3 regions of the Arthrobacter sp. FW306-07-I genome follow, and region 3 is predicted to be linked to each of the others. Evidence: riboswitches for the same ligand, from Rfam matches in the RefSeq annotation. Region 3 holds a riboswitch; each other region holds the start of a gene.
The links. Region 3 has a riboswitch for S-adenosylmethionine ahead of metX (homoserine O-acetyltransferase MetX). Riboswitches for the same ligand answer to the same signal wherever they lie in the genome.
Positions count from the first base shown of each region.

Region 1: linked by a shared signal. The riboswitch ahead of LFT46_RS18805 (DUF1737 domain-containing protein) and the one ahead of metX (homoserine O-acetyltransferase MetX) in region 3 are both predicted to bind S-adenosylmethionine.
Region 2: linked by a shared signal. The riboswitch ahead of LFT46_RS02500 (cobalamin-independent methionine synthase II family protein) and the one ahead of metX (homoserine O-acetyltransferase MetX) in region 3 are both predicted to bind S-adenosylmethionine.

Region 1 covers NZ_CP084550.1:4,033,008-4,043,062, forward strand. The annotation lists gene LFT46_RS18780 (aminodeoxychorismate lyase) at 1-36, shown strand, start outside; gene LFT46_RS18785 (pyridoxamine 5'-phosphate oxidase family protein) at 97-561, shown strand; gene LFT46_RS18790 (TetR/AcrR family transcriptional regulator C-terminal domain-containing protein) at 579-1,283, opposite strand; gene LFT46_RS18795 (hypothetical protein) at 1,511-1,765, shown strand; partial or broken gene opgC (OpgC domain-containing protein) at 1,892-4,351, opposite strand; SAM riboswitch class IV at 4,533-4,648, shown strand; gene LFT46_RS18805 (DUF1737 domain-containing protein) at 4,662-4,937, shown strand; gene LFT46_RS18810 (rhodanese-like domain-containing protein) at 4,934-5,344, shown strand; gene LFT46_RS18815 (O-succinylhomoserine sulfhydrylase) at 5,345-6,553, shown strand; gene LFT46_RS18820 (glutamate--cysteine ligase 2) at 6,681-7,907, opposite strand; gene LFT46_RS18825 (UDP-N-acetylglucosamine 1-carboxyvinyltransferase) at 7,976-9,499, opposite strand; gene LFT46_RS18830 (energy-coupling factor transporter transmembrane component T family protein) at 9,627-10,055, opposite strand, start outside.
Region 2 covers NZ_CP084550.1:503,545-513,599, reverse strand. The annotation lists gene LFT46_RS02525 (hypothetical protein) at 1-86, opposite strand, end outside; gene LFT46_RS02520 (RNA polymerase sigma factor) at 83-634, opposite strand; gene LFT46_RS02515 (YegP family protein) at 917-1,303, opposite strand; gene LFT46_RS02510 (adenylosuccinate synthase) at 1,476-2,765, opposite strand; gene LFT46_RS02505 (M14 family zinc carboxypeptidase) at 3,013-4,095, opposite strand; SAM riboswitch class I at 4,312-4,416, shown strand; gene LFT46_RS02500 (cobalamin-independent methionine synthase II family protein) at 4,430-5,638, shown strand; gene LFT46_RS02495 (uracil-DNA glycosylase) at 5,843-6,472, shown strand; gene LFT46_RS02490 (hypothetical protein) at 6,484-6,624, opposite strand; gene LFT46_RS02485 (DUF3151 domain-containing protein) at 6,781-7,203, opposite strand; gene fbaA (class II fructose-bisphosphate aldolase) at 7,204-8,223, opposite strand; gene LFT46_RS02475 (hypothetical protein) at 8,410-9,348, opposite strand; gene LFT46_RS02470 (TrmH family RNA methyltransferase) at 9,478-10,055, opposite strand, start outside.
Region 3 covers NZ_CP084550.1:1,521,055-1,531,109, forward strand. The annotation lists gene LFT46_RS06955 (HNH endonuclease signature motif containing protein) at 1-1,523, opposite strand, end outside; gene LFT46_RS06960 (VOC family protein) at 1,725-2,363, opposite strand; gene LFT46_RS06965 (S8 family peptidase) at 2,479-4,749, opposite strand; SAM riboswitch class IV at 5,053-5,167, shown strand; gene LFT46_RS06970 (bifunctional o-acetylhomoserine/o-acetylserine sulfhydrylase) at 5,212-6,528, shown strand; SAM riboswitch class IV at 6,651-6,766, shown strand; gene metX (homoserine O-acetyltransferase MetX) at 6,779-7,894, shown strand; gene LFT46_RS06980 (MFS transporter) at 8,135-9,517, shown strand; gene LFT46_RS06985 (zinc-dependent alcohol dehydrogenase family protein) at 9,523-10,055, shown strand, end outside.

The DNA.
Region 1 (10,055 bases), 1.9 Mb from region 3:
GCCGAGTTGAGCGGACTTTTCGCCGGCATCCACTAGGCCCTGCAACAGGCGCTTAATCCCTTTTCCCGTTCCCGCATCACCCGTAAGGTGTGGACCATGGACTCGCGAAACCTGCCGATCGAAAACCTGTCCTTCGACGACTGCTGGGAACTGCTTGAGAATGACACGGTGGGCAGGCTGGCCATCGTGGTGGACGGGCATCCGGAAATCTTCCCCGTGAACTACGTTGTGCACCTGCGCAGCATCGTCTTCCGCACCGCTCCGGGCTCAAAACTTTGGGGCGCCAGGATGGAGCGGCCGGCGGCGCTGGAAATTGACGGCTACGACCCCTCGACGGAACAGGCCTGGAGCGTAGTGGTTCGGGGCGACACGGAAATTATCGAGGACCAGGCCGTCCAGGATGCAGTGGACGGACTTGGCCTGGAGCCGTGGCAGCCCGGAGAGAAAGCCAACTATGTCAGGCTGAACGCCAAAGCGTTGACGGGCCGCAGGTTCCAGGTGAACCGGCCGGATGTCTGGAACACCCGCATCCAGGACCGGCGCCGCGCTTCGTTCGAGTAGCGGCCGGCGGCGCCTTGTCAGGCGTGGGAAGTTGGACCCTTTCCGGAAAGCTGTGCTTCCAGCCCGGAAAGCAGGATGGTGAGTCCTTGCTCAAGCTCCGCGCCGCCGTCGTATTCTGCAAGCGCCGGAGCCAGGGCACGCAGCCTGGGAAACTCCTTGGCGGGCAGGCGGTGGAGCCCCAGCCGCAGCAGCACCTCGTTTTCTTCCGGGTCAACGACGTATTCCTGCAGTTCGTTGAGGATGTGTCCGTAGAGAAAGCCGTAGTAGGCGCGGTAGACATGGAGTGCATCCGCCGGCTGGAACCCCGCGGCCACCAGCAGGGACAGGATCTGCTCGAGCGGCCGCAGCGTACCCAGGGGCCGTAGTCCCAGCGGCGTGGACAGGGGCCGCGTTACCAGCAGGGGCACTACGTTGGGATGCTGAAGCGCCAGCGTCCGCAGGTTGTGGGCGATTCTCCGCAGCTGGGCCTTCCAGTCCGGGTCCTCGGGATGGATTCTGAGCTGATTGAGCACCAGTTCCGAGACTCCGTCCAGCAGGGCTGCCCGGTTTTCCGCGTACCGGTAAAGGCTCATGGGGTCCCTGCCGAGCTCTTGCCCCAGCCGGCGCATGGTCAGGGCCTCCAGGCCTTCGGCGTCAACGAGTTCCAGGGCCTTGGTTAGCACAACGTCCCGGCTCAGCCGGGTTTTGGGCGAGCGAGGCCCGGAAGCTGCAGTGGAAGTCATGGATTGGTCCTCGCCCCGCCGGCGGTGGTCCCGGAGTTATTCAAGACGGTTGCCTCACTTGTAGTCTACGAGTAAAGTCTACAGTGTAGACAAGCGGTGAGAGCGCTGTTCGTCCCCTCAGTCTCAGCCGGGGATGGACTATATACCCCGATCGCCCCCGTGCAGGGGATCGCGGTTTGCTGTTGTAGCCACACGGCAGCGCCGAGCACTTAGCGAAGGGAGCCGTCATGGCTAACTCGCAGTTCGATCTGTTCCTCCACGAAGCAACCTATTCCGATCATGTATCCGATTCCAGCCTGAACCGGGACCGCCTCTACGGGCTGTACACCAGCTGGTGCGTGATCAATCAGCAGCCGCTCGGCAGCGAATCCACTTTTTGGTCAGCCATGAAGCACAGGATCAACCCCGGGCACAACCGACTCCGCATGAAGGGTCCAGCTGCGGCCGACTACATCCTCACCAGCTATCCGGGGCTTGTCTAGCTTCCCCGGCCCGCCTTGGGGCACCCCCTGGGCGCACGAACACATGCTGTGGCACTCCGGTGCCACGGCATTTTTCGTGCCCTGAAGCAGCCGCGGCCAAGGTTGAAGAGCGCGTCCCCGCCTGGGCTAGGTAGGGATGATCCGGAAGAGGAACCTGGTGCGCACCATCACCCACAGCAGTCCCAGGACCACGGCATAGGCCGCGGTGTTGAGGAAGATACTCTGCTGCTGCAACGCCGGAATATTGGCTACGACGGCGATCAGCAGCACATGCATGATGAACACGTAGAGCGTGGCCCGGCCCAGTGGAATCAGGAACCAGCCCAGCGCCCGCTGCACCGGCTTCCAGTAAGCGCTGAGGAATGCGTAGGCCGCCACCACCAGGACCATGACATTAAGCAGGCGGCCGGGAGCCAGGTACGTGCGGCCGAAGAGTGCGTCATACATGGCGCGGTATACGCCGTCCGGCATGAGCGCCATGCGGACGTCGTAGTTGTTCGCCAGGTAGGGATTGCCCCAGGACAGGAAAGCCAGCGCGAACGCCGCCGCGGTGCAGGCAACCACCACCCACGTATGCCTCGACAGCCCGGCAACGACGGCACGGCGGTGATAGCCGGCAACCAGCCCCAGCACGAACAGCACCTGCCACACCAGCAGGGGGAAGGAGTCCTCGAACTGCGACGGCAGGACCCGGAACCTGGTCACGGCACCAACTGCATACACTGCAAGGGTCGCGGCCAGCACCCAGACGGCCTTTCCGCGGTTCAATGCGGCCAGGATCAGCGGGCTGACCAGCAAGAGCACCACGTAGAGGCCCATGACGTTGAATTGCCAGGGCCCAAACTGCAGCAGCACGATGGCCGGCAGCACCTGGGGCGGCACGGGGAACTGGAACAAGGACGACATGCCCGCATAGAGGTCGTAGGTCCGGCCGGCACCGTTGTGCCCGGCGCCGCCGGTTCCCTGGTCCACGAAGGTTGTGAGCGCCTCGGCGTGGAAGAACGGGAGCAGGGACAGCAGGAAGACCCCGATCAGCACGGCGAGCGCCGTCAGGTAGAGCTTGCCTGCGCGGCGTGACGTGAGGTCCAAAACCCGGCCGAAGTCCTCCTTTGCCTTGGGCCCCTACACCATGCCCACCACCAGTCCGGAGAAGAGGACGAACAGCTCTGCGCCTGACACGAAGCCCACGGCCTCCTGCGTGAGCAACTGGAACAGCGAGGCCATGCCCAGGTGGTTGACCACCACGAAGACGATGGCCATTCCGCGCAGCAGGTCAACGCGCGAGTCCCTGGTGGAAGGATCCTGGTAGCTCCAGGCTGTGGCTGCATTGATTCTGCGCGGAACCTGCCACAGGGCCACCAGGAGGATGACCATGGCGGCGGCAACAGTCCAGGCAGCAGGCCCGGACAGGGTGTTGGCGCGGACATAAGTGCCGGTGGGTGCCTGATCGGTGACAGGGCCGGTCACCATCGGGGAGGCCTTCAGCCTGTCCCCCGCGGCCTTGGCAATGTCCGGGTTTCCGGTGAGCAGCCAGCTGATGCTCGCCACGCCGGTGTCCCTGGTGCTGGTGCGTTCGTCCCATACGACGGCGGCCGTGCGTGCGAACTCCGGAGAGGTGGCAGTTCCCACCACCTGGTCCCACCAGCCGGTTTTGATGCCGGCTTCGGGCGCGCCGCCGGTTGAAGGGCTGTAGAACGCCGCGGTCTGCAGGAGGAAAGGCTTCCTGCGCCCCTCCGAGTAGGTGGCGTAGAAGTTTTCGCTTCCGGAGGCTGTCAGCATCTCCTCAAGCTCACCGGCCCGCGGCAAAGTGTTGACGGCGGCCCCGCCGGCGGTGTCGTCGTGGTAGGCGGCCAGGCCCACCCAGTCCACGGCGTCGTCACCCGGGTAGTAGGGTGCGTAGGCGTTGTCGCTTCCGGTCCAGGCCCCGTCCCCGTTGGTGTCCAGGAGCGCGAACCCCTCACTTCCTGGCTGCGGCGCATTCCGGCTCCGGTCAAAGGGGTAGTCCTTGCCCAGGTAAGGCGCCCACACCATGGCGGCCCGGCCGCCGTCGTACTTCTTGAATGCCCTGGACACCTCCTGGAAAGCCTGGCGGTACTCGGCGGACTGCTGGCCCCAACCCACCCAGCTTGTGTTCATGTCAGGGGCGAACCGGATCAGCAGCTGGCTCTTGAACCCGGATGTGAGAGTGTGCACCTGCTGCGCAAAGGCTTCGGCTTCTGCAGTGCCGAGCTGGTCCAGCGGCACCGAGGGCTTGACCGTAAGCAGGGCGTGGGCACCTTTGGCTGCGGCCTGCTGCAGGAAGCCGTCGACGTCGTTCCGTTCGGAATCACGGAACGGAAGGGTGATGTCGTGGCCGAAGACAGCAGGGGTGGCGCCCAGCCGGTCACTGAAGCCTGCAGCGGTATCCTCGCCCCACTCGAGCACCGCACCCAGCCACGGCTTGCCGCTGTCGGGTGCAGCCTGCGCCGGACCTGCCGGCGCCAGCACGGCCAGGAAGGCGATGACGATGGCCGCTAGAAAGGCAGCCACAGAGCGCGGACGGTTTACGTGGCTGGTGGCGCGGTGATGCGATGTGATTGCCCGCATGCTGACAAGGACCCCCGGTACTCTTTGCTCTGCTGCCCGTTGCTTAGGCGACGGGGTGGTGCCCCCGGTAAGAACTTTATCCGGCGGCCGGCCCGTGCGTATCGCCTGGCCGTCCGGTGAATTACGGAACATGACGACGGCGGCGGTGCGGCCTGGGAGCGCAGGTGTTACGTTTTTGGGGAGTAATGAGTACCGGTGTGAAGCCCTGACTGGCCGGTCGGCAACCCTCCCTTTCGCGGCGGGGTGCCTCAGGTGAATACTCGGCATATCGACCGATTCGAGCTGCAAGCGTGAAAGAAGGAGATCCGTCGTGTCCGACGCACCCGCCTCTGAGGAAAGACTGTCCTACCGCCTGATTACCGGCGCGGACAACCGTGAGTTCTGCGAGCGGATCTCCGCTGCACTCGCGGACGGTTACGTGCTGCACGGCAGCCCCGCAGCAACCTTCAATGGCACCACCGTCATCGTGGCGCAGGCCATCGTCCTTCCGGCCGCGATCGCCTCGGCAGACGCCGCCGTTGCAACGGCCGTTGACGAGCTTGAGGGCGAGTTCGACGGCGAGTTTGATGGCGAGGGCCACGCATGAGCTACGCCGGAGACCTGACGCCGCAGGAAGCCTGGGCCAAGCTGGAGCAGGGCGCCGTCCTGGTGGACGTCCGTACCGAGGGCGAATGGGCCCACATCGGCATCCCGGACACCAAGGCCACGGACAACGACCCACTCTTCATCCAGTGGACCTTCCCCGGCGGCATCCCCAACCCAGACTTCATCAAGGATCTGACGGACCAGGCGCCGGAGGACCCGGGCACGGAACTGGTGTTCCTGTGCCGCTCCGGCAAGCGCTCCGTCGCCGCTGCCACCGCCGCCACCCAGGCGGGTTTCACCGCCTACAGCGTCCTCGAGGGCTTCGAGGGCGATCCCGACCGCTTCGGCGAGCGGACCGTCAATGGCTGGAAAAACCGCGGCCTGCCCACCAACCTCGGAAAGAACTAAGTGAGCTTCAACCACGACGCCCCCAGCTGGAACCCCGACACCCAGGCCGTCCGCGGCGGGCTGGACCGCAGCAACTTCCAGGAAACGTCCGAGGCCATCTTCCTCAACTCCGGCTTCGTCTACGAATCCGCAGCCGCTGCTGAACGCGCCTTCACCGGCGAAGACGAGCGCTTTGTCTACTCCCGCTACGGCAACCCGTCCGTGGCCACGTTCCAGGAACGGCTCCGGCTGCTCGAAGGCACCGAAGCGTGCTTCGCGACGGCGTCGGGCATGTCCGCGGTGTTCACCGCCCTGGGCGCCCTGCTGGCAGCCGGCGACCGTGTAGTGGCCGCCCGCTCGCTGTTCGGTTCCTGCTTCGTGGTCCTGAACGAGATCCTGCCCCGGTGGGGCGTGGAGACCGTGTTCGTGGACGGCCCGGACCTGGACCAGTGGCGCGAAGCGCTCTCCAAGCCCACCACGGCTGTCTTCTTCGAATCCCCATCCAATCCCATGCAGGAAATCGTGGACATCGCCGCGGTCAGCGACCTGGCGCACGCGGCCGGGGCCACCGTGGTGGCGGACAACGTCTTTGCCACTCCCCTGCTGCAGCGCTGCGGTGACCTGGGCGCGGACGTCATCGTCTACTCCGGCACCAAGCACATCGATGGCCAGGGCCGGGTGATGGGCGGTGCCATCCTGGGCACCAAGGAGTTCATTGACGGCCCCGTAAAGCAGCTGATGCGCCACACCGGCCCCGCCCTGTCCCCGTTCAACGCCTGGGTCCTGACCAAGGGCCTGGAAACCATGGGGCTGCGCGTCAACCACTCCTCCGCCACGGCCCTCCGGCTTGCCGAGTGGCTGGAGGAGCAGCCGGCCGTGAGCTGGGTGAAGTATCCGCTGCTGAAATCGCACCCGCAGTACGGGCTGGCGGCGAAGCAGATGAGCGCAGGCGGCACCGTCCTGACCCTGGAGCTTGCCCCGTCGGGCGGACGCTCCGGCAAGGAAGCCGCCTTCGCCCTGCTGGACGGGCTGCGGATCATCGACATCTCCAACAACCTGGGCGATTCCAAGTCGCTGATCACGCATCCCGCCACCACCACGCACCGTGCCATGGGGCCGGAAGGACGCGCGGCCATTGGCCTGAGCGACGGCGTGGTCCGCCTCTCCGTGGGACTGGAGGATGCGGACGACCTCATCCGCGACCTGGAGCAGGCGCTCAAGCAGATCTAATTTTTCGACGCGCTGCGGTGTTCCCGCGGCGCATATTCCCTGGCGCGGCCCGAATGTGGGCCGCGGGAAGGAAGCACCGCGTCGAAGAGGAAACTGCGCGCCGCGGACCCGCACGCCGCGCGGCGGGTCAGGCCTGGCGGACCCGCAGCAGTTCCGGTGTGTCCTCCACGTCTCCGAGATCCAGCGCTCCGCGCATGGTCACCTGCACGGCCTGGCGCACCACGGCGCCAAACCCCATGTCCTCGGGCGGCGGACCGGCAAGGGCCTTGTCCCGGGCGCGGCGTTGTTCGGCGGCCCCTGTTCCGCGGGCGATGATCTCCTCCACACCCTGCCGGGCCAACGCCAGCTCGCCTTGCTCCTGCAGGACGGGGGCCAGGTAATCCACCAGGGCACGGGCCACATCCGCGGCGGGGGCGGGACGGAAGTTGCCAAAATCCAGGAGCTCGCCGCTAAGCCCCTCGCTGCTGGCCTGCCAGGAGGCCATTCGCAAAAGAACTGTGGGAACGGGTGTGGGATCAACGTCGTCCCGCCACTCCCTGCTGGCAGATTCCACCAGCGCCCGGACCAGCACGGCAATAAGGGCTGCGTCCTCGGCCCGCAGGCATACATCCGCCACCCTCACCTCAACGGTGGGGTGGTTGCGGGACAGGCGGGCGTCAAAGTAGAGCATCCCCTCGTCCAACATGACCCCGGTATCAAGCAGCCGCGTCACCACCCTCCGGTAGGCGGGGTAGGTGCCGTAGATACCTGCCGGCCCAGCCGTCGGCCACCGGTTCCAGGCCTGGGTCCGGTAGCTTTCGAACCCGGTGGGCACCCCGTTCCAGAAGGGTGAATTGGCGCTCAGCGCCGTCAGGACCGCCAGCTTGTCCCGGATGCGGTCCAGGACCGCCACGCCTTCCTCCGGCGATGCGATGTAGGTGTGGACGTGGAAGCCGCAGGTCAGCTGCTCCCGTGCAGTGAGGCCGAAGCGTTCCAGCATCCTGGCGTAGCGCGGATCCGGGGTGGTATGGCTGGGGGATGCCACCGGCGAGGTGGCGAGGGCCGCCACCCTGGCACCGTGTTTCCGGGCCGCCTGGTCCGCCAGGGCACGGCCGGCGCGGATCTGTTCCAGGAGGCTGCCGTAATCCACGCATGGCCGGGTCTGGGTCTCGATCTGCTCAAGCTTCAGCTCGGCACTCAGGCCCAACTCGTCGTCGTAATCCCCGTGGTTCCCGGCGTGATGCGTGTCCGGTTCCACGGGAAGATCGTCCGCCGCAACGCGGTGGCCGGCAAGGAGGGCGTCAGCCAGCGCAAGCGGTTCCCCGGACTCCGGATCAACGATCAGGAGTTCTTCCTCTACGCCGAACGTACGCATACGAACATTTTGCGGCAACGCAGGGATATTGGAACTGTCACACGCGGTTCATGACAAACCGTGAATGCCTAGTCCTGGAAGTACTCCACCTTGGCACCGATGGTGTTCAAACGCTCCGCCAGGTCTTCGTATCCGCGCTCGATCACGTAGATGTTCCGCAGTTCGGAGACGCCGCGTGCTGCCAGCATCGCCAGCAGCAGGCAGGCCGCCGGGCGGAGTGCTGGCGGGCAGCCAACCTCGGCGGCACGCCACTTGGTGGGCCCGTTGACGTAGATCCGGTGCGGGTCCAGGAGCTGTACCTGGGCGCCGAGCCGGTTCAGCTCGGTGAGGTAGATTGCCCGGTTTTCGTAGACCCAGTCGTGGATCATGGTCTGGCCATGGGCGTTCGCGGCGATGACGGCGAAGAACGGCAGGTTGTCGATGTTCAGCCCGGGGAAGGGCATGGGGTGGATCTTGTCCTCGGGGGCGCGCAGCTCGGAGGGTTTGGTGGTGACGTCCACCAAGCGGGTGCGGCCGTTGCGGGCCATGTACTCGCCCGAAATCTCAAGCTTCTGGCCCATTTGGCCGAGGGTGGCCAGCTCGATTTCCATGAACTCGATGGGAACGCGGCGCACCGTGACCTCGGAGTTGGTGACGATGCCGGCCGTGATGAGGCTCATGGCTTCGATGGGGTCTTCGGAGGGGAAGTATTCGATCTCGGCGTCGATCTCGGGCTGGCCGGTGATCTTGAGGGTGGTGGTGCCCACGCCCTCGATGGTGACGCCGAGCATCTGCAGGTAGAAGCAGAGGTCCTGGACCATGTAGTTGGGGCTGGCATTGCGGATCACGGTTGTTCCCGGCCGGTGCGCCGCCGCCATGATCGCATTCTCGGTGACGGTGTCGCCGCGCTCGGTGAGGACAAAGGAGCGGTCGCGGGTGTCGGCAGGAGGTGCCTGGACGGTGTAGAAACCGGCCGTGGCTTCCACCGAGAGGCCGAACTCGCGCAGTGCCTGCATGTGGGGCTCCACTGTGCGGGTGCCAAGGTCGCAGCCGCCGGCGTAGGGCAGCCGGTACTCCCGCGATTCATCCAGCATGGGGCCGAGCAGCATGATGACGCTGCGGGTCCTGCGTGCCGCGTCCACGTCCATCGCTTCGAGGTCCAGGACGGCGGGACGGCGGAGGCGCAGGTCCGTGTCGTTAAGCCAGGCGCATTCCACGCCGATGCTGGTGAGCACCTCCACAATGCGGTTAACTTCCTCGATGCGGGCCAGCCGGCGGAGCACGGTGGTGCCGCGGTTGATCAGGCTGGCGCAGAGCAGGGCGACGCCGGCGTTCTTGCTGCTGTTCACGTCCACGGCACCGGAAAGGGTGCGGCCGCCCTCCACCCGCAGGTGGGTCATCTGGGGCTTGCCCACGTTGACGATGCTGCGGTCGAAGATGTTTTCCAGGCGCTGGATCATTTTCAGGCTCAGGTTCTGCTTGCCCTGTTCCATCCGGGCCACGGCGCTCTGGCTGGTGCCCAGTTCGGCAGCCAACTGGCCCTGGGTCCACCCCTTCTCGCTCCGGGCGTCCCTGAGCATGGCGGCAACGTGTTCAGCGGTCTCTTGCGTCATATGCCGAATATATCATAAATGAGTTATCCAGCCTGCCCAGCACCTACCCAACGGTCGGTTTGGGGGATACGGAAAGGCTGTACCCGTCGGGTGCGATAGGAAGCCTAGGTAATACTCGGGCCGGGAATTAGCTTCCCAACCACACCATGTTCCAGGTACCGGCGGTAACAGCCGCAAAAAGGGCAAGCTCAGCCACCACGACGCCGCCGGCCACTACTCCGAGATCCAGCAGGCTGAAGGTTGATTCCCGCGCCCAGGTTCGCGTGGCACCGCCAAAGCCCCGCGCTTCCATGGTGACGGCCAGCCTCGACGCGCGGCGAATGGCCTGCACCAGGAGCCCGAAGCTTTGCCCCAGCGTAGCCTTCACCCGCTGGCCCAGGCTGCCGCGTGAGCCCACGCCGCGGGCACGCCGCGCCATGCCGATGGTCTGCCACTCCTCGGCCATGAGCCCTACCAGCCGCATTGCGGCGAGAGTTCCCAGGACAAACCGGTGCGGCAGGCGCGCTTTCTGCGCCAGCGCATCGGCAAGGTCCGTGGGATCAGTGCAGCTCATCAG
Region 2 (10,055 bases), 1.0 Mb from region 3:
TCACGAAGTTCCGCGTCCTGGCCGCAGCCTGCGTCCTGAAGCACGTCGTCCACAAGGGTGGCGAGGTTATCCGAGGCGGATGTCATGGCGTGAGATACTCCTTCACTGCCTTAAGTTCCCGGAGTTTGAGCAAGGCGCGCCGCTGCAGTTGTTTTACCGCTCCGGCGCTCTTATCCATGGCTTCCGCCGTCTGTTCTATCGAAAGGCCGCCCACCAGCCGAAGCGACAGCACTTCCCGCTGGTCCTGGGGCAGTCCGTCCAGCAGCCCAAGGACTTCCCGGGGCGAGATGCGGTGCAGGGCTTCATTCTCCGCAGAGGTATCTTCGCGCTGATCGAGTTCGGGCTCGAAAGACAGCTTGACTGGAGTCCGGCTTTGGCGGCGGTAGTCATCCACCATCCGGGCGTGGGCAACGGAGAAGATGAACGTACGCAGCCCGGCTTCTCCTCCGTGGACGGTGTTGAGCCTGGGCAGCACCGAAAGGAATACTTCCTGCATGGCGGCCTCCGGATCCTCGACTCCCCGGGCCGTGAGATAGCCCAGTACCTGTGATGCGTATGTCTTGTAGACGAGGCTGAAGGCAGCGGTCCCGGAAACTGGCTGGTCCGGAGCCTCGTCTGTCTGTGCATCGGTCACTGACGTAGTGCTTTCCGTCAAAGAGGGTGTTGGCAAGGCAAGCGCTCAGTACATCCGGAACGCTGGCCCCACTCTACCCTTCGGTAACCACCCCGCCGGAACCGCCACGGCCCCGTGGACGGGCCAGTGCGGGGTCACGCCGGGGGAAGCTACACGTTGGGAAAGACAAAAGAGCCGGTCTGGAACGTGATGGGGGACAGGTTCCAGACCGGCACTTCATAGGGGTAATCGCCGACGCTGCCGGGAGGGTTACGCGTTTTCAAAAAAACTTCCAAATTTTTTTCAACGGACTGCTGCCCTGGTCCACCGCGGGGTGGCCGCCTGCCGCCGGGGCGCCTTCGCCGGCGCGAAAGCATGCACCCTGGCGGGCATGCGCTCTTCGGCGCAAACAGGTGCGACGACGGCAGGCGGCTCAGCGGCACCGGCGGCAGCAGCCGCAGCGGGCGGGATTGCCGGGGTTGCGGCCCCGGGACGGGTCAGGGCTCCCGCGGGGCACAGGTCGGTGACCAGGCCGGTGCCGGCACATTCGCGTACCGCGGCGATCCCGGCTGCCACCGACGCTTTGTCCTCGTAGGGTCCCGAGACCGCGATCACTCCCCCGTCAGCAGCCAGGAGCCGGAACCGGAAGAACAAATCAGCATCAATGAATGCTTCGAATTTTCCAGCCATGACGGTCCTTCCTTGGGCACCAAGGGTATTACCGAGTGTGGCTTCCCCACCATCCGCCTCACAAGACCGGCCGCGTTAAGCCTGTGTAAATTGCTTCCCCACGCCAAAGCAAACGGCCAGCCACCTGCAAAGGTGGCCTGCCGCCGTCGTTATCCTGCGCTCTAAGCGCGGATTAGTCGTTGATGAGGTCGTTCACCACGATGGTCTGGTCCCGGTCCGGGCCCACGCCGATGGCGGAGAAGCGGGTGCCGGAGAGCTTCTCCAGCGCCAGCACGTAGTTCCGGGCGTTCTCCGGCAGGTCCGCAAGGGTGCGGGCGCCGGTGATGTCCTCGGTCCAGCCGTCGAAGTACTCGAAGATGGGCTTGGCGTGGTGGAACTCGGTCTGCGTCATGGGCATCTCATCGTGCCGAACGCCGTCCACGTCGTAGGCCACGCATACGGGGATCTGTTCGATGCCGGTGAGCACGTCCAGCTTGGTCACGAAGTAATCCGTGAAACCGTTCACGCGCGAGGCGTGGCGGGCCAGAACGGCGTCGTACCAGCCGCAGCGGCGCGGGCGCCCGGTGTTGACGCCGAATTCGCCGCCGGTCTTCTGCAGGTACATGCCCATCTCGTCGAAGAGTTCCGTGGGGAAAGGTCCGGCGCCAACGCGGGTGGTGTAGGCCTTGATGATGCCGATGGAGCGCGAAATCCGGGTGGGCCCGATGCCGGAGCCCACCGACGCGCCGCCGGCCGTGGGGTTGGAGGAGGTCACGAACGGGTAGGTGCCGTGGTCCACGTCCAGGAAGGTGGCCTGGCCGCCCTCCATCAACACCACTTTGCCCTCATCCAGGGCGGAGTTCAGGACCAGGGTGCTGTCGATGACCAGAGGGCGGAGCCGCTCGGCATAGGACAGGAAGTACTCCACGATCTCGTCCACCACCACGCTCCGGCGGTTGTAGACCTTGACCAGGAGCTCGTTCTTCTGGCGCAGCGAACCTTCCACCTTCTGGCGGAGGATGGATTCGTCGAAGACGTCCTGGACGCGGATGCCCAGCCGGGCCACCTTGTCCATGTAGGCGGGGCCGATGCCCCGGCCGGTGGTTCCGATGGCACGCTTGCCGAGGAAGCGTTCGGTCACCTTGTCCAGGACTTGGTGGTACGGGGCCACGAGGTGGGCATTGGCGGAGACGCGCAGTTTGGAGGTGTCTGCACCGCGGGCCTGGAGGCCGTCGATTTCCTGGAAGAGGGCCTCGAGGTTTACTACGCAGCCGTTGCCGATGATGGGAACGGCATTGGGGCTGAGGATGCCTGCCGGCAGCAGCTTGAGTTCGTACTTTTCACCGCCCACGACGACGGTGTGCCCGGCGTTGTTGCCGCCGTTGGGCTTGACGACGTAGTCAACACGGCCGCCGAGCAGGTCGGTGGCCTTGCCTTTTCCTTCGTCGCCCCACTGGGCTCCTACGATCACAATTGCTGGCATGGGATCCTCCCCCATTCGTTCGGGCTGCCGGGTTGCCACGAGGTGGCGGGCCATGCAGCACCGTTCATGAGAATGCCCCGAACATACCGGCCTTCACACAGCCGCAGCACGGCACGGCGAAGGAAGAGTTCCGGGGCTCTTACCACCCAAGTTTAGCCGATGGGGCACTTGGTCCTTTGTTGGCCCCGCCGCGGCCCGTCATGCGGGAAGGGCCGCGGCGGGCCTGGTCAGAACCGCCGCCGCGCTGCTATTCGTCCTCAGCCTCCCCGGCGGGCCGGGACGTCTGCTCGGCGAGGGTGTCCCAGAAGGAAATGTCGGCGTCGGCAATCGAACCGTCAGCAATGGCGGCGGCGGTGGACGTCAGCGTGGTGACCGTCTGCTTGATCAGATAGCCGTTGCTGCGCTGGCCCAGTGCGTAGCCGTCCAGGTAGTGGTCGGACATGCCGCGCATCTCGAAGAGCAAGGTGGCAATGCCGTATTCCACGGAGATGCCGTTGCGGCTGATGGTTTCGGCGCTGCCGCCCTGGTATTTGCCCAGGTGGCCCCAACCGGTGGAGTCGACGTTGTTGAAGACCACGGCGCCCAACTGCTTGGACTTTTCGACGACGGCCGGGTCGGCGTTGGGGGTGGTGGGGTACAGGATGGAGCCGGAAACCAGCTTGCCGTCGCGCTCCGCCCGGGTGCCCTGGTGGTGCAGGTCGATCATGTAGTCGATCCGGTACTTGCGCATCACGTTGTTGTGCAGCGCCTGGGTCTCCGGCTGGATCTTGGCCACGTGGTCGCGGTTCAGGTCCACGCCCTCGGCGTTGTAGCGGGTGAGGTGCCGGTCCCCCTTGGCGAGGTAGTTGTCCAGGGAGAAGTTCACGTCCCCCATGGCGCCGTCCGCGTTGAGCATGGGCACCACCAGGATGTTCGCGCCTTTGAGGATGTCCGCCGACTTGCCGGCGCCCAGGTGCTTGATGAACTCCATGGCGCCCTCGGTGGTGAGCTGTTCGTTGCCGTGCTGCTGGGTCAGGTAAAGGATGGTGGGCTTGGCCGGGTCCGAGATGTACTTGACCAGGTGGATGTCGCGGCCCTTGACGGTCTGGCCGATGACTTCCAGTTCCATGGCGGGCTGGCGGGCGTCCTGGTCCTTCAGGAAGGAAACCATCTGGTCATAAGTGGCCAGCTTTGTTGTGGTGATCTGTCCGTTGCCGTCATAGCTGGGGCCCTCGCCCACTGCATTTGCCAGCGGGGCCGGTCCCGCCACGACGGCGAGCGCCAGAACGCCGGAAAGGGCAAGGTTCCTGAGGTTTGCCAGGGGTTTGTTCACGGTGCATGACCTCTTCATTGAGTGCGGTGGTTCTTTGGGTCGAGTGGGTGGCAGCCGCCATGTCCCTCATTCGGCTGTGACAAGAAGCCAACCAAGCTGGACATAATCTGTCAATATACTGGACGAAACCTGTAAGGATGCAAACAGGAGCGCAGAAGTAAAAGAAGGCCTGCCTGGCGCGACACAAAGTGGACCGGACTTGCCCGCGTGGAGCGTCTCGATTTAAGTGGGAGGGAACCATCCGGAGCGGCCGAGAGACCTGGCTCGATGACGCCGCAGCAACCCCGGTCCGGCAGGATTCCTGCCGGCCGAAGGTGCTACTGCCAGGACCGATGGAAAGGAAGATTCCAGCATGTCACTGAACACCGACCACATCCGCGTCACCCACGCCGGTTCCCTGCCCCGCACCCCGGAACTCATCGCGGCGAACGCCGCCAAGGAAGCCGATGGCATCACCCCGGAATTCCTCCAACTGCTTGAGGCCTCCGTGGTGGACGTGGTGCAGCGCCAGAAGGACCTGGGCATCGACATCCCCAACGACGGCGAATACGGACACGCCATGTCCAGTTCCGTGGATTACGGTGCTTGGTGGAACTACTCCTTCGCACGCCTCGGCGGCTTGGAGCCCACCAATGTGGACCGCTGGGCCGAAGCCGGGGTCCGCCGCTCGTCACCCGGCCATGTGGTCCTGACGTCCTTCCCCGACCGCCGGGATCGGCAGGCGTTCAACGAGGCGTACAACGATCCTTCCTCCGGCATCCTCACCCACCGCAAGAGCGTCGCCCAGCCCAAGATCGCCGGGCCCCTGACCTACACCGGCCAGGATCTGGTGGCATCGGATATCAGGAACTTGAAGACCGGACTGGCCGCCGCAGGCCTCTCAGACGGTTTCGTGGCGTCCCTCTCCCCCGGCTCCTGCGCCAGGGTAGCCAACGAGTACTACAAGTCCGACGAGGAACTCGTCTACGCCTGCGCCGACGCCATGCGGGAGGAATACAAGGCGATCATCGACGCCGGGCTCACCGTGCAGCTCGATGACCCGTCCTTGGCCGAGAGCTGGGACCAGATCAACCCCGAGCCCTCCCTGGAGGACTACCTGAAGTTCATCCAACTGCGCATCGAGGCCACCAACTGGGCCCTCCGGGATCTCCCCCAGGAACAGATCCGGCTGCACGTCTGCTGGGGATCCTGGCATGGCCCGCACACCACGGACATCCCCTTCGCGGACATTATCGGCTCCGTGCTGCAGGTCAACGCCGGGGCGTACTCCTTCGAGGCCGCCAACGTGCGCCATGAACACGAATGGCGGGTCTGGGAGGACACCAAGCTGCCCGAGGGCAAGGTCATCATTCCGGGCGTCGTGTCGCATGCCACCAACGTGGTGGAGCACCCTGACCTGGTGGCGGACCGCATCGTGCGTTTCGCCGACGTGGTGGGCCGGGAGAACGTCATTGCCTCCACCGACTGCGGCCTGGGCGGCCGGGTGCACCCGCAGATCGCCTTCGCCAAGCTGGAAGCGCTGGGCGAGGGCGCCCGTCGGGCCACCAACCGGCTCTGGTAATCCGCTTGCCATCCGGGGCGCCGGCTGTTCCTTCCATCACCGGAAAGGGGCGGCCGGCGTTTCGCTTCCCGGGTCTTGCTAAACTGGGGAAGGCCGGCGAGGTCCGGCCCACCCCAACCAACCGCTGCTGATGCGTTTGCGCTTGCCCGCGCCCTCATCTGCCGGCGGCAGCAACGCCAATCCCCGCAGGAGAACCAGCACTTCATGACAGCCCTGGCCCCCGAAACATTCCACGAACAGCTCATGAGCCGCCGCTACGAACCCAGCGTTGCAGCCGTCAACGAACTCTGCGATTCCCTGCGGGAGACCAAACCAGGAACCGTGGTCCCCTACGTCGACCCCATGCACGACGTTGAGGAATGCCGCATCATCAGCCTCTACTCCAACATCGGCGAGGCGGATCCGTCCGGCTTCATCACCGCCGGCGACCAGGACGCCGCAACCCGGATGCTGGGCATCCAGTGGAAGCTGGGCCTGCGCCCAGAGTTCGTGATGCCTTGGAACGTCCACCCCTGGCACGTTCCCGGCGAAGCCAACGGGAAGTTCACCCCCGACCAGGTCCAGGCCGGCCTCAAGCCCCTGCTGAAGTTCCTGGCCTTGGTCCCCCGCGCATCGGTCATCGTGGCGCACGGCACCGAAGCCAACCGCCTGGCCAACCTGCTGCTGAAGACCGAGGTTCCCCTGCTGTGGCGCCGCGGCCTGAAGACCTACAAGGTCCGCTCGCTGAGCGGCCGCGCGTTCGCCGGTTCCCCTGCACGCCAGGAGGAGTTCCTCGAGGACATGCGGACGGCGTATGCAGACGCCATGGCCCGGACCGGCATCGCGAAGCCCTGAATCGTCGGCGCTCAGCCTGTGGCATCGGAGTCGGTAAACGAAATTCCCGGTGCCGATTCGTCTTCGGCTTCAACCCAGGTGGTGAAGTCGGCGTACGACATCCAGGAGTAGTAGTCACAGAACCTGAGACACGCTTTTTCCTGCTTTCCCACGCTTCGCGCAGCTCCTCCTTTCTTCCTCTAGCCCTTTGATTCTTTTAACCGAAATCAGGGACGGCGCATTCCAGTCCAGGGACGACGGCGGGCGGTCACCTTTTCGCCAAAAGGTGACCGCCCGCCGTCGTCATATATGGGGCCCTCGGTGGGGACTTAGGAGCCTTCGATGGCTGCCTTTGCCCTGGGGTCGGAATCGTTGAGGAACTTCTCGATCCGCTCCGGTTCGTCCGCCTCCCCGATGGCGGCCGACGCCCTGCCCAGGGAGTAGAGCGCGCGCAGGAACCCCCGGTTGGGCTCGTGCTCCCACGGGATGGGTCCGACGCCGCGCCAGCCGTTGCGCCGCAGCGCATCCAGGCCGCGGTGATAGCCCACCCGAGAGTAGGCGTAGGAGTCGATGGTGCGCCCCTCCGCCCATGCTTCCTCGGCCAGGATGGCCCACAGCAGCGAGGACGTGGGGTGCCTTTCTACCAGGTCCAGGGCTTCCTGCCCGGCCTCCAGCTGTCCGTACACCTCGGTTTCGGCGGGCAGGAGCGTGGGCTCCGGCCCCATCAGGTTCCGGCGGAACTCGTCCGACATCTAGAAGGTCTTTCCGGCCGAGCCGAGCTGCTTGGTGGCTTCCACCACGCGGGCTGCGAGGCCGGCTTCGGCGGAGGCGCCCCAGACACGGGGGTCGTAGGTCTTCTTGTTGCCCACTTCGCCGTCAACCTTCAGGACGCCGTCGTAGTTCTTGAACATGTGGTCCGCCACCGGGCGGGTGTAGGCGTACTGGGTGTCGGTGTCGATGTTCATCTTGATCACGCCGTACGAAACAGCGTCCGCGATTTCCTGGTCCGAGGAGCCGGAGCCGCCGTGGAACACCAGGTCAAACGGGTTCTCCTTGCCGATCTTGGCACCAACCTGGGCCTGGATGTCCTTGAGGATCTCCGGGCGCAGCTTGACGCCGCCGGGCTTGTAGACGCCGTGGACGTTGCCGAAGGTGAGGGCGGTGATGTAGCGGCCGTTCTCGCCGGCGCCCAGGGCATCGATCGTAGCCAGGGCGTCCTCAACCGTGGTGTACAGCTTGTCGTTGATGGCGTTCTCCACGCCGTCTTCCTCGCCGCCGACGGTGCCGATTTCAACCTCGAGGATCATCTTGGCAGCCGCGGTGCGGGCCAGCAGGTCACGGGCGATCCGCAGGTTTTCCTGCAGGGTCTCGGCGGAGCCGTCCCACATGTGGGAGTTGAACAGCGGGTTGCGGCCGGCCTTGACCTCAGCTTCGGAAGCCTCGAGCAGGGGCAGGACGAAGCCGTCCAGCTTGTCCTTGGGGCAGTGGTCCGTGTGCAGGGCGACGTTCACGCCGTAGTTCTTGGCAACCTCGCGGGCAAAAGCCGCGAAACCCAGGGAACCGGCCACCATGTCCTTGGTGGACGCGCCGGACCAGTAGGCCGCACCGCCGGTGGAAACCTGGACGATGCCGTCGGACTCGGCCTCGGCGAAGCCACGGAGGGCTGCGTTAAGCGTCTGCGAGGACGTGACGTTCACGGCCGGGTATGCGAAGCCGCCCGCCTTCGCACGGTCGATCATTTCGGAGTAGATCTCTGGGGTTGCAATGGGCATGCTGGCTCCTCTGCTGAGTTTCGTCTGTGGGTGGAAGACCCTCAAGTAGACCGCTTACGGCTTGGCACCATCCTAGCCATTAGCGGGCCGGGAGTGCTCTGGGTTACGCCCCACCGGCCCACCTACCACTTCCACCCACCCCCGCGAGATGGCACTTGACGGCAATGCCTGGGGCGGGAATTGCCGTCATCTGCCATCTCGCGTCCAGCCGCGGCTCTGCAGCGCCTCCCGCACCTTGCGTACGACGGCGGGCCTGTCACCTTCCAGGTGTTGCTTGCCGATGCGAACTTCAAGCCACCCCAGTGCCAGAGTCCGGTCGTACCGTTCCATGTCCCGCAGGTGCTGCTCCTCCCCTGCGTGGTGCCCGCCGTCGTACTGCAGCGCGATGCCCCACTGCGGATAGGCAGCGTCAGGCCAGAGCGAAGGAAGCCCCCCTTGGTCGAACAGGACGTGGTTCAGGACCGGTTCCGGCAAGCCGGCGTCAATCAGCGCGAGCCGCATGTGTGTTTCCGGGGCGGAGTCGGCGCCTGCCCGCACCAATTCGATCGCTTCCCGGGCTGTCTTTATGCCCCGCATGCCCCCATGCCTGCTGATGACGTACCGGAGTGCGTCAAGGCCGCACAGCGCCTCCCTCGGACGCGGAAAGCCGGGCCCGTGGGAGCACACCAAGTAATCTCTGACGGCCACAAGGTCCTGCACGGCCAGCACAGAGGCCAGGTCCAGCCAGGTCCGTGCAGGCGAGGTGACCCTGACGCCGTCGTACTCCGCTACCTCGTCCGGCAGGAAAGACAGCAGATGGCCGACGACGTTGGAGCGGCGTGGAAAGCTGAATCCGCGCCGCCGGGCCAGATGGATCCGCCAGTCGCCGCCCGGCCCTGGCGGCAACGGCGCTCCCCAGACATGTGCGGCAGAGAGGGACGTCAGAATGGACGTGTCATCAAGGTCTGTGTACGCGCGCAACGCTGCAGCACCGGCGGCACCGGAGTGGACCGGCATCCGGATGCCCCTCGAAACGGTCACCAGATCCTTCGCCGCGGTTCGCGTGCGCGTGACCCCCGCCTTGTCGGAAGCACGCAGCGAAAACGTTCCTGTGGTCAAATGCTCTGGAAGGCTGGCCCTGCGCATGCCCCCATTCTGGCGCGTTACGGAGGCCCAGCAGAGGTTATCCACAGGCTCGCGGACGACGAACCCGCGAGTTGGCACTTAACGGCAATCATCGGCTCCGCGACTGCCGTTAAGTGCCATCTCGCGGGGTTAGGAGACGTGCTGGTTGAAGACGTGCCGGCGGATCCAGGCGTGCATGGCGATCGCGGCGGCGGAGGCGGCGTTGATGGACCGGGTGGAGCCGAACTGTTCGATAGACAGGGTGGCCTGGGCGGCCTGGTGGACTTCCGCGGTCAACCCCGGCCCCTCCTGTCCGAAGACCAGCACGCAGTCGCGGGGCAGTTCGTACGTTTCCAGGGGCACCGAGTCCGGGAAGATATCGATCCCGATGATCGCCAGCCCTTCCCCCTGCGCCCACTGGACAAAGTCCTCGACGGTGGGGTGGTGGCGAACATGCTGGTAGCGGTCGGTGACCATGGCACCGCGCCGGTTCCACCGCCGTCGACCGATGATGTGAACTTCCTTGGCGAGGAAGGCGTTGGCGGTGCGGACCACGGTGCCGATGTTCAGGTCGTGCTGCCAGTTCTCGATGGCCACGTGGAAGTTGTGCCGCCGGGAGTCCAGTTCCGCGACGATCGCCTCGTGCTTCCAGTAGCGGTATTTGTCCAGGACGTTGCGCCGGTCGCCGTCGGCAAGGAGGTCGGGGTCCCAGTGGTCGCCTTCGGGCA
Region 3 (10,055 bases):
GGCCAGTACGGGGGTTCTGGGTTGGGTTGTTCGGGTTTGTAGTGGCGGCCGGTGGGTGAGGTCCAGCCGGGTGATTCGTTGTTGGTGGCCGGGTCTGGTGTCCATTGGGTGTGGTGTTTGAGCCGGTGGTGTTTGGGGCAGAGTTGTGCCAGGTTGCTGGCCCCGGTGGTTCCGCCGGATTCCCAGGCTTGCAGGTGGTCGGTGTCGTTGTCCGGGGTGCGGTTGGTGCAGCCGGGGAAGGTGCATTTGGCGTCGCGCATTCTGATCCAGCGTTTGATGGTTTCGGTGAGCCGGTAGTTCTTCCGGCCGATCTCCAAGGGTGCCCCGTCTCTCGGGTCGACCAGGACGCGGTAGAAGGAGTTCGCGCCGTCGGCGACGAGTTTGCGGGCGGTGGATGCCGGGATGGGGCCGAGCCCGTCGAGCATGGCTGGCTCGTCCGTGAGTCCGAGGAGGGAGAACACCGGCACCGTGACCAGGACGTCGGCCCGCGGGGTGGGGACCTTGCCGGGTTCCGTCACGGCCGACGAACTGATGGCGTTGCCGGTTCCTTCGTCGATGCTGGCCGGCTTCGCCGCGGTGGTGGTGCCCGTGGCTGTCAGGGTGGTCCCGGTCCCGGTCCCGGTCCCGGTCCCGGTCCCGGTGCCGGTGGTGTTGCCGGCGCTGAGGAGCAGGGATGCTGCGATGTCGGGGCGGAGTTGGGTGATGGTGCGTGGTTCGTTGGGGCCTTGGAGGCCGCGGGCGGTGGCGGTGGTGCGGTTCCAGATGGCGCAGGCGGTGTCGCCGGGGAGGTAGAGCGAGACCCAGGCCATGCCGTCCCGGTCCGGGGTGTATTCCATTCGCCGGTCCGTCACCCCTTTGGCGTGGCGTTTCTGCAGTGTCTCGGGGTGGTGGCGTTCGCGCCAGGCGCGGACTTTGGCCCGGAAGCGGGAGGGGACGAGTTCGCCAGGGGCTGCGCCGCGGGCGGGGTGGGGTGCGTCGGGGTCGAAGAAGTGCGCCACCAGCGCGGCAGCGCCGGCCGGATCGAGGCCCTCGGTTTCGTCCGCAATGATGCGGGCGTGCTGCCAGGACATGGCACCGGCGGTCAGGGCCTGGAACACCGGCGGGAGGGAGCAGATTTTTCGGGACTGTTCCACCAGGGCACCTGCGGCGGCGGAACTGACGGTGAGGACGCCTGCGATCTCTTCCACCACGGACATCTCGGCGTAGGTGCGGTCCTGCATGGACGCGTCGGGCGGGGTCATGGCAAGCTGAAACCCAATCGCCTCGGCTGCATCCCGCGCCTTCATCGCCGCGAGCTGCGCCTCCAACCGGGCCGTGAGTTCCAGCCGCTCCAGCCGGATCTCGTACCGCCGCTGCAACACATCAACACCCGAACCAACACCAACCCCGGAGGCCAGGAACGCATCCTCCCGCTCCAGCGCACTTATGGCATCCAGCGCACCAAGTGCAGTGCGCGCATCAAGGGCGGCCACAGAGGCATGAACACCCTCCGCACCTGCCCCAACACCACCGCTGATTCCCATATGAAGATCATCCAACAGGGGTCTGACATTTGAACCTGGAGGCATGGGCAGAAGCACGAGTACCAAAAACGCGGGTACCACTTAAACGAATTCGGCCGCCATGAGGTGGTGACGCCGTTGTCACCACCTCATGGCGGCCGAAGATTATCCGGGCGTGGACCCGGCACACCCATCTCCCAAAAAGAGACTAGGGCTGGCTCGTCAGATAGTGACGGCCCCGTTGGCGGTCTCAAAGGTGACCGACAGGATGCCCGGCGTTCCGTGCGGGGCGACCCACTCGACCGCAACATCTTCGAGCGGCTTCTCCACCGGCTCGCCCAGCCATTCCGTGACCCTCGACGCGGAGCCGGCGATGGTCAGGCAGCTCATCTTGAGGCTGCTCTGGTAGGCGTTGGACGGGTGAAGCGAGGGATCGCCCTCCCACTTGAGCATGTACGGGACCTGGGGATCAGCGATGAGGCCCAGGATGCCAATCTGCTTCCAGACCAGCTCGCGGCCGTCCGGGAACTTGCGGTTGCCGTTGACGGCGGAGCGGCCAAGGCGTTCCTCGAAGGGGGCGAGGTCGTCCACTTCGACGCACCAGCCCATCCAGCCGCCGCCGGCCGCGGAACGGGCCCGTACGGCCTGTCCAAACGGTGCCTTGTCAGAAGCGGGGTGGTCCAGGACCTCCACGACCTCCAGGTACTTGTGACCGGCCAGCGGGATGATCATATTCCGGGTTCCGAACCGGGGGTGCACCCCGCCCTTCACTGCCTCAACGCCGAGGGCAGTTGCAATACGTTCGGTAGTGGCCGCGAGGCCGTCGTGTTCACAGGCGTAAGAGACGTGATCCATGCGCATGGCAACATCTTGGCACTTTGTGATGCGGCTCTCAGCTAAGGATACCCTTACTGGAATTTCCTTCGTGGATTCGGGCTGTTTTCCTGCCTCCCAGCTGACCAGGATCGGCATCTGATCAGCCACCGATGTAGTAGCCGGAGGTGTCGGCGGTGAGGTGGACGGTGCCGTTGGAGTTGTTGGTCAGGGCGATGGTTCCGTCACTGCCGACGGGGGTGATGACGAGGTTGGGCACGGTTTGGGCTGCGGCGAAGTTCAGGTTGGAGGTTCCCGGTGGGGTGGTGCCTCCGGCGTGGACGGTGATGAATCCGTTGCTGGTGGGCTCGGTGACAGTGACGTTTACGGCCACGGCTGACACGCCTGTTGCCGGGATGCCGCCCCGTCCGGTTACCGGGACCTTGATGGTGGCTCCGGGAGCGACTGGCCCGCTGGTGCCTCCGGTGCCGTTGCGCGTATCAAGCTGCCGGAACGGGGTCTGGGAGGAAAACGCGCCAGGGTCTACAGCGGTTCCAGCGATGTAGTAGCCGGAGGTGTCGGCGGTGAGGTGGACGGTGCCGTTGGAGTTGTTGGTCAGGGCGATGGTTCCGTCACTGCCGACGGGGGTGATGACGAGGTTGGGCACGGTTTGGGCTGCGGCGAAGTTCAGGTTGGAGGTTCCCGGTGGGGTGGTGCCTCCGGCGTGGACGGTGATGAATCCGTTGCTGGTGGGCTCGGTGACAGTGACGTTTACGGCCACGGCTGACACGCCTGTTGCCGGGATGCCGCCCCGTCCGGTTACCGGGACCTTGATGGTGGCTCCGGGAGCGACTGGTCCGCTGGTGCCTCCGGTGCCGTTGCGCGTATCAAGCTGCCGGAACGGGGTCTGGGAGGAAAACGCGCCAGGGTCTACGGCGGTTCCAGCGATGTAGTAGCCGGAGGTGTCGGCGGTGAGGTGGACGGTGCCGTTGGAGTTGTTGGTCAGGGCGATGGTTCCGTCACTGCCGACGGGGGTGATGACGAGGTTGGGCACGGTTTGGGCTGCGGCGAAGTTCAGGTTGGAGGTTCCCGGTGGGGTGGTGCCTCCGGCGTGGACGGTGATGAATCCGTTGCTGGTGGGCTCGGTGACAGTGACGTTCACGGCCACGGCTGATACGCCTGTTGCCGGGATGCCGCCCCGTCCGGTTACCGGGACCTTAATGGTGGCTCCGGGAGCGACTGGCCCGCTGGTGCCTCCGGTGCCGTTGCGCGTATCAAGCTGCCGGAACGGTGCCTGGGAGGAAAACGAGCCAGGGTTCGACGGATTGCTGGTTCCTGCCGGTGACGCAACTTGCAGCAATCGGTTTAGGGTTCCCGGGCTGGCGTTGGAGATCTTGCCGCTGGCTGAGGAAGAATTCAGTGCGTCTCCTATCTGGGCAGGGGAGAGCAGCGGGTTCTGCGAGAGCATGAGGGCAGCAGCGCCTGCCACATGGGGAGTGGCCATTGAGGTCCCGCTTAGAGATGCGGTGGCGGCCGGGGAGGTGTACCAATCGGATGTGATGCCAACGCCGGGGGCGTAAAGATCCACGCAACTGCCGAAGTTTGAGAAGCTGGCCTGGTGGTCCGTGGAATCGCTGGCAGCGACCGTGATTGCCGCCGGAATCCTGGCGGGGGAAGCCGTGCATGCATCGGTGGCACTGTTACCTGCAGCAACAACCGCGGAAATACCGTCGGCGATTACCGCCTCCACGGCAGCGTCCAAGGTGCTGCTCGTGGGGCCGCCAATGCTGAGGTTCACCACAGCCGGAGTCCCGGCACGGTGGTCCCCTGCAATCCAATCGAGTCCTGCAATAACGTCCGAGTAGAGGCCTGTGCCGTCACAGGCCAGTGCCCGCACCGGGATCAAAGTCGCGAGTTTTGCCACGCCATAGGTTGAACCGCCGATAGTGCCGGCGACATGGGTGCCATGTCCGTTGCAGTCGCTGGACCCGAGGCCGTCGGACTTCGCCGTCCAACCTGCCGCAACCCGGCCGCCGAAGTCGACGTGGGATGCGAGGATCCCAGTGTCGAGTACATAGACGCTCACGCCTTGCCCGGTGCCGGAGGGCGTGTACGTGCTGGATAGGGGCAGCGATTGTTGATCTATCCGGTCCAGTCCCCATGGCGCCTGCTCCTGGGTTGTGCTGTAGACCGTGACGGGTTGGTCCGGCTCAACGGCAACGGCTTTGCCGGACCGCATCAGGGCTGAGGCTTGCGCCGGGGTGGCTTTTATCGCAGCTCCCTTGATCGCATTCTCGAACATACGGCTAACGCCAATACCTTGGCCGCGCAGTGCACTGCTCTCTTGCCTGACGTCCGCTGCCGCGGGGAACCGGACAATGTAATCACCCTTGTCAGCCCCCGCGGCGCTGGCGATGGGAGCAGGGAGAAGCACCGCTCCCAGCATTGAACAGACCAATGCAATGTATAGAGCAGTGGCACGTGCGGCAGGGCGCAGAATCGGAGGCAACGGAACGTCCGTCCTTTTTTGACTGTGAGAAACGAGGGGGTTTTCCCCGTTCAAATCTATCGGGGACGGGAACCCGATCTTCCGAAGCTCGGGCGATCCTTCGCATTCCCTGTGCGAATCTTCGCAAACCTACGCTGCAGTCCTGGCGGTGTGTTTCCACGTCCAGGCTTTTGTCACGACCCGTCATACTCATGGCGTTGGGCGCCCCCGCTTCCTAGACTTGGCGAAGGTCATGAGTGCCAGCGCCAAGCCCCGGCTCGCTGGCCGGCAACCCTCCATCCGCGGTGGGGTGCCCCGGGTGAGGACCTGGCTGTCCGGCACGAGCCGACAGCAAGCGCGGCCCGCACTGCCCCTGAGCATGCCGGGCCCATGTCAAAGGAGATTTGGATGTCCAACGCTTGGTCCTTCGAAACCCGCCAGATCCACGCCGGCCAGGAAGTGGACAGTGCAACGGGAGCCCGTGCCCTGCCCATCTACCAAACCACGTCCTTTGTTTTCCCAACGGCCGAGAGCGCAGCCAACCGCTTTGCACTCTCCGAACTGGCGCCCATCTACACCCGCATCGGCAACCCGACGCAGGACGCCGTCGAACAGCGGATTGCCAGCCTTGAAGGCGGCCTGGCCGCGCTGCTGCTGAGTTCCGGCCAGGCCGCCGAAACGTTCGCGGTCCTGAACATTGCGGAGGCCGGCGACCACATCGTAGCCAGCCCCAGCCTCTACGGCGGCACCTACAACCTTTTCGCCCACACCCTGAAAAAATTCGGCATCTCCGTCACGTTCGTGGACGACCCCGACAACCTGGACCAGTGGCGCAACGCCGTCCGGCCCAACACCAAGCTTTTCTTCGGTGAAGTGGTCTCCAACCCGCGCCAGGACGTCCTGGACATCGAGGGCATCTCCGAAGTCGCCCACCAGGCCGGCGTGCCCCTCATCGTGGACAACACCCTCTCGACGCCGTACCTGATCCGGCCGCTGGAGTGGGGAGCGGACATCGTGATCCACTCGGCCACCAAGTACCTGGGCGGCCACGGCACAGCCATCGCCGGCGTGATCGTCGATTCCGGCAAGTTCGATTTCAGCAAGGACCCGGAACGGTTCCCCGGCTTCAACACCCCGGATCCCACGTACAACGGATTGGTCTACGCCCGCGACCTGGGAGCCGATGGAGCGCTCGGTGCCAATCTCTCCTACATCCTCAAGGCGCGGGTCCAGCTCCTGCGGGACCTGGGCTCGGCGGTTTCGCCGTTCAACGCCTTCCTGATTTCCCAGGGCCTGGAGACATTGAGCCTGCGGGTGGAGCGCCATGTTGCAAACGCGGCGGAGGTTGCGCGGTGGCTTGAAGCAAGGGACGACGTCGAATCGGTCGCCTACGCCGGGCTGCCGTCCAGCCCCTGGTACGAGCGTGGCCGCAAGTATGGGCCCAAGGGGACGGGCGCCGTCGTCGCCTTCAACCTGGCCGGCGGAGCGGAGGCGGGCAAACGCTTCGTCGACGCTTTGGAATTGCACTCCCATGTGGCCAACATCGGCGACGTGCGCTCCCTGGTCATCCACCCGGCGTCGACCACCCACAGCCAGCTCTCGCCGGAGCAGCAGGTGGTGGCCGGGGTGCACCCGGGACTTGTCAGGCTTTCCGTGGGCCTGGAACACATCGACGACATCCTCGCCGACCTTGAAGCAGGCTTCAGGGCTGCGAAGGACGCCTAGAAGCCTAAAGTACGACGCCGGGGCGCCACTTAGGCGGCAGGGCAGGGCAGGCAGCAAGTCGGGAAGTCACAACCAGTCACACTCTTGGCTTGGACCGGGTGGTGTTTCGTACACTCGATCCAGGTCATGAGTGCCAGCGACAGCCCCGGCTTGCTGGCCGGCAACCCTCCTTCCGCGGTGGGGTGCCCCGGGTGAGGACCTGGCCTGCCGGTCAATTGACGGCGGGCAAGCGCGTAGAAGAGGTCTTGCCATGACGGTTTCCGTCGCCCCAACCACCATCCCCGAACACGGAATCGTCCGCTACGCCTCCATTGGGGAACTGGAGCTCGAGGCCGGGGGATACCTGCCCGACGTTACGCTGGCCTACGAAACCTGGGGCACCCTCAACGCAGACGCCAGCAACGCCATCCTGATCGAGCACGCGCTCACGGGCAGCACTCACGTAACCCGCGGAGACACCGACGAGGAAGGCTGGTGGGAGCAGCTGGCCGGGCCCGGTGCCCCCGTGGACACGGACCGTTTCTTCGTGGTGTCCATCAACATTGTGGGCGGCTGCTACGGCTCCACCGGCCCCTCATCGCCCGCCCCCGACGGATCGCCCTGGGGTTCCCGCTTCCCCCTGGTCACGCTGCGGGACAGCACCGTGGCGGAGGCCCGGCTGGCGGACCAGTTGGGGATCAAGAGCTGGTTCGCGGTTCTTGGCGGCTCCATGGGCGGCGCCCGGGCGCTGGAATGGGCAGTGACCTACCCGGAAAGGGTGCAGCGCTGTGCCGTCATCGCCGTGGGGGCTGCGAGCACGGCAGAACAAATCGCCTTTGCCCAGGCCCAGACCCTGGCCATTCGGCAGGATCCAAACTTCAACGGCGGCGACTACTACGGCGGTCCCTGTCCTGAAGAGGGCCTGGCCCTTGCCCGGCGCATCGCCCACATCACCTACCGGTCCGCCGCCGAACTGGAAGGCCGCTTCGGCCGGGCGGCCCAGGCATCCGAGTCGCCCCTTCAGGGGGAAGTACTGGCAGCCCGTGGCCGCTACCAGGTGGAAAGCTACCTGGACCACCAGGGCAACAAGCTCGTGAAGCGCTTTGACGCCAACAGCTACATCGCCCTGACCGAAGCGTTGATGAGCCACGACGTCTGCCGCGGACGGGGAACCCTGGCCGAAACCCTGGCCGGTGCTACTGCACGCTTCTTCGTGGCCGCCGTCGACTCCGACCGACTCTACTTCCCGTCCCAGTCCCGGGAACTGGCGCAGGCGCTGCCCGGCGAGGTGGACGTCCACGTCATCCAGGCACCCATCGGCCACGACGGGTTCCTCACCGAGATAGGCCAACTGGGGGCGCAGCTGCGGGGCAGCTTCCTGGTCTAGGCACTCCTGGACCAGGCAGTTTTGGTCCACACGTTCCTGGTCAAAGCCTCCGAGGTTCAGCCAGCTCCAAGGAAACCTCCAGCAGTGTGCATTCCTGCAGATGCCTTCTGCACTAATGGTCGTTGAGGTTGCACCGGCAAGCAGACCATACTCATCGAAGCCGGTTTTCGTGGTGTACATCACATCCGGCTGCCATCGACTGTCCCCGTGGTGTCGACGACGACGCCGAAGGAGTTCGCATTGAGTACGGAACGCTCCGCCGCAAGGCGCACCGAGGAAACCGACGTCAAGGCATCAGGCCTGAAGAAAGTGGTGACGGCCTCCATGGCCGGCACCGTCGTGGAGTGGTACGAGTTCTTCCTCTACGCATCCGCAGCCACCCTGGTGTTCGGGAAAGCCTTCTTCCCCAACGCCGGGACAGAACTGGATGGCATCATCGCCGCCTTCCTCACCTACGCCGTCGGTTTCGTGGCCCGTCCCATCGGCGGCATCGTGTTCGGCCACTTCGGCGATAAGTTCGGCCGCAAGCAACTGCTGCAGCTCAGCATCATCCTGGTGGGCGTCTCCACCTTCCTCATGGGCTGCCTGCCCACGTTCGGGCAGATCGGCTACTGGGCTCCCGCGCTGCTGGTCATCCTCCGGTTTGCCCAAGGATTCGCCGTCGGCGGGGAATGGGGCGGCGCCGTCCTCCTCGTGGCGGAACACAGCCCCAGTAAGTCCCGCGGGTTCTGGGCCAGCTGGCCGCAGTCCGCGGTGCCCCTGGGCAACCTCCTCGCCACGGCCGTGCTGTTCATCCTGTCCTCCACCCTGACCCAGGAAGCCTTCCTCGGGTGGGGCTGGCGTGTTGCCTTCTGGCTGTCCGCGGTGATCGTGCTGATCGGCTACTACATCCGGACCAAGGTCAACGACGCCCCCATCTTCCTTGAAGCGCGTAAGGAAGTGGACGCCGGCCACAAGGGCTACGGCGTGGCCGAGGTCTTCCGCCGCTACCCGCGCGGCGTCTTCACCGCCATGGGCCTGCGCTTTGCGGAGAACATCCTGTACTACCTGGTGGTGACGTTCTCCATCACCTACCTGAAGACCGTGGTCCAGGCCGACACCACGCGCATCCTCCTGCTGCTGCTCCTGGCCCACGCCCTGCACTTTGCCGTGGTGCCCATGGTCGGCAAGCTCTCGGACCGGTTCGGCCGCAAGCCCGTCTACATGGCCGGCGCCATTATGGGCGCCACCTGGGGCTTCTTCGCGTTCCCCATGATGGACACGAAGAACGACTTCATTATCCTGGCGGCCATCATGATCGGCCTGGTGTTCCACGCCTTCATGTACGCTGGGCAGCCTGCCATCATGGCGGAGATGTTCCCCACCCGGATGCGTTACTCGGGCGTCTCCCTGGGCTACCAGGTGACGTCGATCGTGGCCGGCTCCCTGGCCCCGATCATCGCCGCCTCGCTTTTGGGCACCTACAAGTCCTCGGTCCCCGTGGCCGTCTACCTGCTCATCGCCTGCGCCATTACCGCCGTCGCGGTCTTCTTCCTGAAGGAAACCCGCGGCGTCTCGCTGCATGACGTGGACGCAGCCGACGCCAAGGGCACGGCCGACCTGCTGGCCGCCAGCAAGAAGTAGGGCCCATGAAAGCCGCCGTCCTGTACGCCACCGTCCCCGCCACTGGAAACGCCTCTGGTAAAAGCAGCTTCGCCGACGCCCGGCCACTGGTCGTGGAGGAACTCGAGCAGCCGGAGCCCCGCACCGGTGAGCTTGGTGTTGCCATCACCTATTCGAGCCTCTGCCATTCGGACCTCTCGGTGGTGGACGGCTCACGGGTCCGGCCACTCCCCATGGCCCTAGGCCACGAGGCGGTGGGGCGCGTGGTGTCCGTGGGCCAGGGCGTAGGAGACATCTCCGTGGGCGACCACGTGGTGCTGGTGTTCGTGCCCAGCTGTGGCCACTGCCGGGCCTGCCTGGCCGGCCGGCCCGCGCTTTGCCACCGGGCAGCGGAGGTCAACGGCTCAGGAGACCTGCTGCACGGGCCTGCCCTGTTGCGGACGCCGGAAGGGAAGCGCATCAACCATCACCTGGGCGTCTCGGCGTTCGCGGACTACGCAGTGGTTGCGCGGGAATCGGTGGTGGTGATTGACGACGACGTCCCGGACACGGTCGCCGC